DNA from 2 places in the Blautia sp. ZXY-1-C6 genome. Region 2 is predicted to be linked to the other one. Evidence: riboswitches for the same ligand, from Rfam matches in the RefSeq annotation. Region 2 holds a riboswitch; the other holds the start of a gene.
The links. Region 2 has a riboswitch for ZMP and ZTP ahead of AC075J_RS07815 (formate--tetrahydrofolate ligase). Riboswitches for the same ligand answer to the same signal wherever they lie in the genome.
Positions count from the first base shown of each region.

Region 1 (3,882 bases), on a different contig from region 2:
GACGTGTTGCTTACAAAGGACATGTTGAGGATACTGTATTCCAGCTCATGGGCGGTCTCCGTTCCGGTATGGGATATTGTGGAGCAGAAACTATTGAGAAGCTTAAAGAAACAGGCAGATTCATCAAGATTTCTGCTGCATCTCTTAAGGAATCTCATCCACATGATATTCATATCACAAAAGAAGCTCCGAACTATAGCGTAGATGACAAATAATAAATTTCAGGTGTAATATATGCCCCGGCTGGCTGCTGATGGAAAGAAATAAGATTTCCAGGCATGCCGGCCGGGGTATTTTTTGAAGGGAGTAAAATCCCGTAAGAGAAGGTAAAAATGCAAAAGCATATAAACAAAAAGAAAAAAACAGATACCAGAACAGGAAAAACTGCAGCAAAAAAGAAAAACAGCAGGTCGAAAAGACGAAAGAGTAGCAGAGTAAGGCAGAGAAATCAGAGAATTCTTATGAGCCTTATGCTGCTCGTGATCATAGTTCTGATTGGGTGGATTATAATAAATCGGGCCAGTGAAAATGGATGGAGTATTGGGGACTTTTTACATAATTCTGACACGATGATTTCTGATGCGGAACAGTCAGGAACAGATAATGCGGATTCTTCAGGCGGACCGGAACAATGGCAGAAAGAAGGGGCGCCGTACATAGATGTGGAACTGCTGACACCGAATGAATATTCCAGACCGCAGATTCCTATTGAGAGTGTACAGTATATTGCCATTCATTATACTGCAAATCCGGGGGCAACAGCCATTGCAAATAGGAACTACTTCGAGAATCTGGCGACTACTCATGACACAAAGGTGAGCAGTCATTTTGTAGTGGGGCTGGATGGGGAAGTGGTGCAGTGTATTCCTACGTCAGAGATGTCCTATGCGACGAACTCACGTAATGTAGATACTTTGTCCATCGAGTGCTGTCATCCGGATGAGACGGGGAAATTTAATGAGGCAACTTATGATTCGGCAGTGAAGCTTTCTGCGTGGTTGTGCGTGCGGTTTGGGCTTACATCAGAGAACGTGATCCGGCATTATGATGTTACCGGAAAAAACTGTCCGAAATATTATGTGGAGAATCCGGATGCGTGGATACAGATGAAATCGGATATTGCGGCGCAGATTGATGTTGATTATGGTTTGCAGGATGTTCAGTAAAACGAAAATTCAGCACAGTACAAAAAAATTTGCCTTGAAATCCACAAAGAAGTATTGTACTATAATAACAACGTGTGATTTTTTTCACAACAGTGCCTGCATGACTGGCGGAAGTAGGATTACCTACAGGGAGTGCAGCGAGTATATGAGCCGACCGCCTGGGCAGCCTGGAAATTATTCAATGAATAAATAGGTTTCCCAGGCTTTTTTTAACCTTATTTTTAACGAAAAGGAGAAAAATTATGGAAATGTTATCACTGGAAAAAGAACTGAAAGAGAATTCCTATCCTGGCAGAGGAATTGTGATTGGACGTTCCGCAGACGGTAAGAAAGCAGTGACAGCTTATTTCATCATGGGCAGAAGCGAGAACAGCAGAAACAGAGTATTTGTAGAGGATGGTGAGGGAATCCGTACCCAGGCATTTGATCCGTCCAAACTTACAGATCCGAGTCTGATCATCTATGCACCTGTACGTGTACTGGGAAACAAAACAATCGTAACTAACGGAGATCAGACAGATACCATTTATGAGGGAATGGATCATCAGCTTACTTTTGAGCAGTCCTTAAGAAGCAGAGAATTCGAGCCGGACGGTCCGAACTATACACCTCGTATCTCCGGTGTTATGCACGTAGAGAACGGAAAATTCAACTATGCAATGTCAATTCTCAAGAGCAACAACGGAAATCCGGATGCATGTAACAGATACACATTTGCATACGAGAATGCCATTGCAGGAGAGGGACATTTCATCCATACTTATAAATGTGACGGAAATCCACTTCCAAGCTTTGAAGGCGAACCGAAACTGGTAGCAATTCCGGATGATATGGATGAGTTTGCAGAACTTCTCTGGAACAGCCTGAACGAAGATAACAAAGTATCTCTGTTTGTAAGATATATTGATATTGAGACAGGTAAGTACGAAAGCAAGATTATTAATAAGAATAAATAATAGTCACTTACTGAGTACAGATAGTGCTCATAGATTATTGTGAACATAAGACGATGCTTTCGCAGTAAGAAATTATTTACAGGAATTAATTTTAAAATACTTATTTGGTTCATACGGAGGATTTATATAATGAAAGAATTCGAATTAAAATATGGCTGTAACCCGAATCAGAAACCTGCAAAAATTTATATGGCAGACGGATCTGAGCTTCCGGTAAAGATCCTTTCCGGAAGACCGGGATATATCAATTTCCTGGATGCTTTTAATGGCTGGCAGCTGGTATCCAATCTGAAGAAAGCAACAGGACTTCCTGCAGCTACATCTTTTAAACATGTATCCCCTGCCGGTGCTGCTGTAGGACTTCCTCTTACAGAGACTCTGGCAAAGATCTACTGGGTAAATGATATGGACTGGAAGAATTTTTCACCATTAGCATGCGCTTATGCAAGAGCTCGCGGTGCTGACAGAATGTCCTCTTTTGGTGATTTTATTTCTCTTTCTGATGTGTGTGATAAAGATACAGCACTTCTGATCAAGAGAGAGGTATCTGACGGTGTTATTGCACCTGGATACACAGAGGAAGCACTGGAAATCCTGAAGCAGAAGAAAAAAGGTAACTACAATGTGATCCAGATTGAGGAGAACTTTGTACCGGCTCCGCTGGAACACAAAGAAGTATTTGGTGTAACTTTTGAGCAGGGTCGTCAGGAGCTTGAAATCGATGATGCAATGCTTTCCAATATTGTGACAGAGAATAAAGAGCTTACAGAGGAAGCAAAACGTGATATGAAGATTTCTCTGATCATCCTGAAATATACACAGTCCAACTCTGTATGTTTCGTAAAAGATGGACAGGCTATCGGTGTTGGTGCAGGACAGCAGTCACGTGTACATTGTACAAGACTTGCAGGACAGAAGGCAGACAACTGGTTCCTTCGCCAGTGCCCGAAAGTGCTGAATCTGCCATTTAAAGATACAATTTCACGTGCGGAACGTGACAATGCCATAGATGTTTATATCGGGGATGAATATATGGATGTACTTGCTGATGGTATGTGGGAGAAAACTTTCACAGAGAAACCGGAAGTATTTACAAAGGAAGAGAAACGTGCATGGCTGGATCAGATGACGGATGTTACACTGGGATCTGATGCATTCTTCCCATTCAGTGATAATATTGAGCGTGCTCATAAGAGTGGCGTGAAGTATATTGCGCAGCCGGGTGGATCTGTGCGTGATGATGCTGTGATCGAGACTTGCAATAAATATGGAATGGTGATGAGTTTTACTGGTATCAGATTGTTCCATCACTAAGGTGCTGGTATGGGGACGCGCAGGACATTATATGTTTTTGTCCGCGGTTTCGGAGCCTAAGAAAAACTAAGCGCCAGGAAATCTGCTAAAAACATGTAAAAAAATTTCAAACTCGCCGCAAATGCGGCTCAGACAGTGAAATTTTTTTACATAACGCAGATTTCCTGGCGCTAACTTTTTCTAAGACTCCTGCAAATGCGGGCAAAAACATATAATGTCCTGCGCTGGTGTATAGCCGCGCAGCGAAGCGGATTGCGAATATACGCTTGACTCAGGGATGTTAATCAAGGACATTGGCTATAGATGTTATTCGCAGATATGGAATTGCTATAGTTATGGAAAGTTAATAAAAGGGGATGAAAAAAGCATCAGCCTTAGCTGATGCTTTAAGAGCGATAGACGGGGCTCGAACCCGCGGTCTCGACCTTGGCAAGGTCGCGCGTTAC
Region 1 covers NZ_JBWJVQ010000150.1:26,683-30,564, reverse strand. Annotated here, with positions in the region: gene guaB (IMP dehydrogenase) at 1-215, shown strand, start outside; gene AC075J_RS06485 (peptidoglycan recognition protein family protein) at 462-1,166, shown strand; ZMP/ZTP riboswitch at 1,257-1,337, shown strand; gene AC075J_RS06480 (IMP cyclohydrolase) at 1,409-2,122, shown strand; gene AC075J_RS06475 (phosphoribosylaminoimidazolecarboxamide formyltransferase) at 2,252-3,436, shown strand; tRNA gene AC075J_RS06470 (tRNA-Gly) at 3,828-3,882, opposite strand, start outside.
Region 1: linked by a shared signal. The riboswitch ahead of AC075J_RS06480 (IMP cyclohydrolase) and the one ahead of AC075J_RS07815 (formate--tetrahydrofolate ligase) in region 2 are both predicted to bind ZMP and ZTP.

Region 2 (3,882 bases):
ATGATCTTATCCCCTGCCTTGCAGACAGACAGGATCATGCTCTGCACTGCAGATGTGGTTCCTCCTACCATAAGGAATGCATGCGCTGCGCCAAAAGCATCTGCTGCAAGCTCCTCCGCTTCTCTGATCACCGAAACCGGGTGGCAGAGATTGTCCAGCGGCTTCATAGAATTAACATCCAGCCCCACACATTTCTCTCCCAGCAACTGTGCAAGCTCCGGATTTCCTCTTCCTCTTTTATGTCCCGGCACATCAAAGGGAACGACTCTCTTCTTTCGGAAACGTTCCAGTGCTTCATATATGGGCGCATGCTGTTGTCTTTCATAATCCATTTGACATGTTCCTCTTTTCCTGTCGTCATGTACCGGCAAATACAGTTCTATCATTCAGCAATTGTATACTGCCTCAAACCGGCACAATGATTAATTATTTCTCTATATATTTGCTATATCTGCACAAAAAAAGAAGCAGATAAGTTCATTCACCATCTGCTTCTCTCATGATCTATAGAATTTCTCAGGCTCTGTCTCTTTATATACTGATCGGATTTCCCGTATAAATCCGTCTGTATCCTGTGCCTGTTCCCGTATTCTGAAATATTCATGACTGCTGTCGTCTTCAATCGCTGGCAAATATATGCTATGCTCTTATTGACCGTTTCACAAGATGATGTGTGCTTACGCACTGATTATTATAAAGTAATCAACTTATAAAATTTGAGCTTCTAACTCAATCAATAATGTGGTGTCTCCCACCCGGCAACTGCCCCGCCTGTCCGTATGGCTTAACATTCAGAAACTGTCTCTGAATGTGAGCAAATATTTGCATGAAAACGATAGTGTCTTTTCATACTAAAGATGAGAATAACATATCTTCTGAACTGTTGTCAATTCCATTTTCCATATTTTGCACTAGAGCGTGTCTGAAAAAGGCTTTCTGCAAGATGTGCGTCACAATTTGTGGTATATTTTGCCCGGATGAGGGCGCCGTAGCGGGCTACGGCAACTGAATTCGGGTGAAATATCCCGCAAAGTGGGGCGTGCAGATTGCGGGAATGATTTTTCAGACACGCTCTAGCTTTACCCGCTTTTTATATTTTCTTCATTTATCAGGGAAAACTGTGTTTATTTTTTAACAATTTCTTTCCTTGAGAAAACGTATTTTCTTTCATTACCAGGGATTACGATTCTCTTCTCTTATCAATTTGCACAACTTTTATCCAGTTTACTCACATTTTTTGACGTTTCAACAAAAATTTCTTGACATTTTTTTCTCAAAATGATATATTGTATTCATCAATTGAAAGAACCTTCGAGTACTGACGGAAAGAGTGGAGTGCAAACCACGTGGAGTCGGAGGTTTGTGGGAGCCGACCGTCTGGGCAGTATTTGAAGTATTCAGATACTGGCCTTTTTTTATAATTTCCGGAGCAGAAATCAGGAATGTCAGACAGACCGGCCGATACTTCTTTCAATTAATAATTGTTGCTGATCGCGGAGTGAACAGCAACAGAAGTTTTTCATGTTATGCGGAAACGAAAGGAGAAAAACAATTATGGGATTCAAATCAGACATTGAAATTGCACAGGAATGCGAGATGCTTCCAATTACTCAGATCGCAGAGAAAGCAGGTATTGACGACAAATATCTGGAGCAGTACGGAAAATACAAAGCAAAAATCGACTACAATCTTCTGAAAGAAAGTGATAAGAAGGATGGAAAATTAATCCTCGTTACAGCTATCAACCCAACTCCAGCAGGAGAAGGTAAAACTACTACTACTGTAGGTCTTGCAGATGGTATGCAGAGACTTGGCAAGAGTGTTATGGTAGCTCTTCGTGAGCCATCCTTAGGACCGGTATTCGGTGTAAAAGGTGGTGCAGCAGGCGGCGGATACGCACAGGTTGTTCCGATGGAAGACATCAACCTTCACTTCACAGGTGACTTCCATGCAATCGGCGCAGCTAACAACTTACTTGCAGCCATGATCGACAACCACATCTTCCAGGGCAATGCATTAAACATCGACCCACGTAAGATCACATGGAGAAGATGTGTAGATATGAACGACCGTCAGCTTCGTAACGTAGTAGATGGTCTTGGCGGAAAGACAAACGGTATGCCTCGTGAAGACGGATACGACATCACAGTTGCATCTGAAATCATGGCAGTTCTCTGTCTTGCAAGCGACATCAAAGACCTGAAAGAAAGATTATCCAAGATCATCATCGGATATACATACGGAAAAGTTTCCGAGCAGAAACCTGTAACAGCAGGTGACCTTCACGCAGAAGGCGCTATGACAGCCCTGTTAAAAGATGCTCTGAAACCAAACCTTGTACAGACTCTGGAACACGTTCCTGCAATCGTACATGGTGGACCATTCGCAAACATCGCTCATGGATGTAACTCTGTAACAGCTACAAAGATGGCTATGAAGCTTGCTGATTATGCAATCACAGAAGCTGGTTTCGGTGCTGACCTTGGTGCTGAGAAATTCCTTGATATCAAATGCCGTATGGCTGGTTTAAAACCAAGCGCAGTTGTAATCGTAGCTACAGTACGTGCCCTGAAATACAACGGCGGCGTTGCTAAAGCTGACCTTAACAATGAAAACCTGGAAGCTCTTGAAAAAGGTATCCCGAACCTGTTAAAACACGTTTCCAACATCAAAAACGTATACAAACTTCCATGTGTTGTTGCTATCAACGCATTCCCTACAGATACAAAAGCAGAGCTTGACTTTGTAGAAGCTAAATGTAAAGAACTGGGCGTTAACGTTGCTCTTTCTGAAGTATGGGCAAAAGGCGGCGAAGGCGGAATCAAACTTGCAGAAGAAGTTATCCGTCTTGTTGAAGAACCAAACGACTTCTCCTATGCATATGAACTGGAAGGTTCTATCGAAGACAAACTGAACCAGATCGTTCAGAAAGTATATGGCGGTAAGAGAGTAGTTCTGACAGCTAACGCTCAGAAACAGGCGAAACAGTTAGAAGCTCTTGGCTTTGGCAACTGCCCGATCTGTGTAGCTAAGACACAGTACAGCTTAACAGATGACCAGACTAAACTGGGTGCTCCTACTGACTTCGAAGTTACAGTACGTAACCTGAAGATTTCCGCTGGTGCAGGATTCATCGTAGCTCTTACAGGTGAGATCATGACAATGCCAGGTCTTCCTAAAGTTCCGGCTGCTGAGAGAATCGACGTAGACGAGACAGGTAAGATCACAGGTCTGTTCTAATCCGGTTGAAATCAATCGAATAATTCAAAAATATAAAAATCATATTTATGTATGATATGTGTCCAGACGATTTAACAGGCGGGAAGATTTTCCCGCCTGTTTTTTTCTTTATTTTTTTATAAGATAATCTTTTCCGGAAATACCAGGTTCCGTCATATGGATCGGATCCAGAATGCGATTAAGTTCATCCTCGTCCATAAGCTTTTCTTTCAGAATCAGACTTCTTACAGATTCGCCTGTCTTAATTGCCTTTTTTGCAATATCCGCAGCCTTCTGATATCCAAGATGGGGGCTGATTGCAGTGATAATACCTACACTGTTTTCTACCAGATAACGGCATCTTTCTTCATTTGCCGTAATTCCTACAATACAATTATCCACCAATGTCTGGACTGCATAGCCAAGAGTATCGATAGACTGAAACATGCAATAGAAAATAATCGGCTCAAACGCATTTAATTCCAGCTGACCAGCCTCTGCAGCCATGGTAATGGTAACATCATTACCAATAATATTAAAAGCAACCTGATTCACTACTTCAGGAATAACCGGATTAACTTTACCTGGCATAATAGAGGAACCATTCTGTTTTGCCGGAAGATTAATCTCCCCAAAACCAGTACGTGGACCGGAGGACATCAG
Region 2 covers NZ_JBWJVQ010000162.1:43,163-47,044, forward strand. Annotated here, with positions in the region: gene AC075J_RS07800 (aminotransferase class I/II-fold pyridoxal phosphate-dependent enzyme) at 1-332, opposite strand, end outside; partial or broken gene AC075J_RS07805 (DUF6783 domain-containing protein) at 887-1,006, opposite strand; partial or broken gene AC075J_RS07810 (DUF6783 domain-containing protein) at 965-1,135, shown strand; ZMP/ZTP riboswitch at 1,305-1,390, shown strand; gene AC075J_RS07815 (formate--tetrahydrofolate ligase) at 1,555-3,240, shown strand; gene AC075J_RS07820 (aspartate ammonia-lyase) at 3,349-3,882, opposite strand, start outside.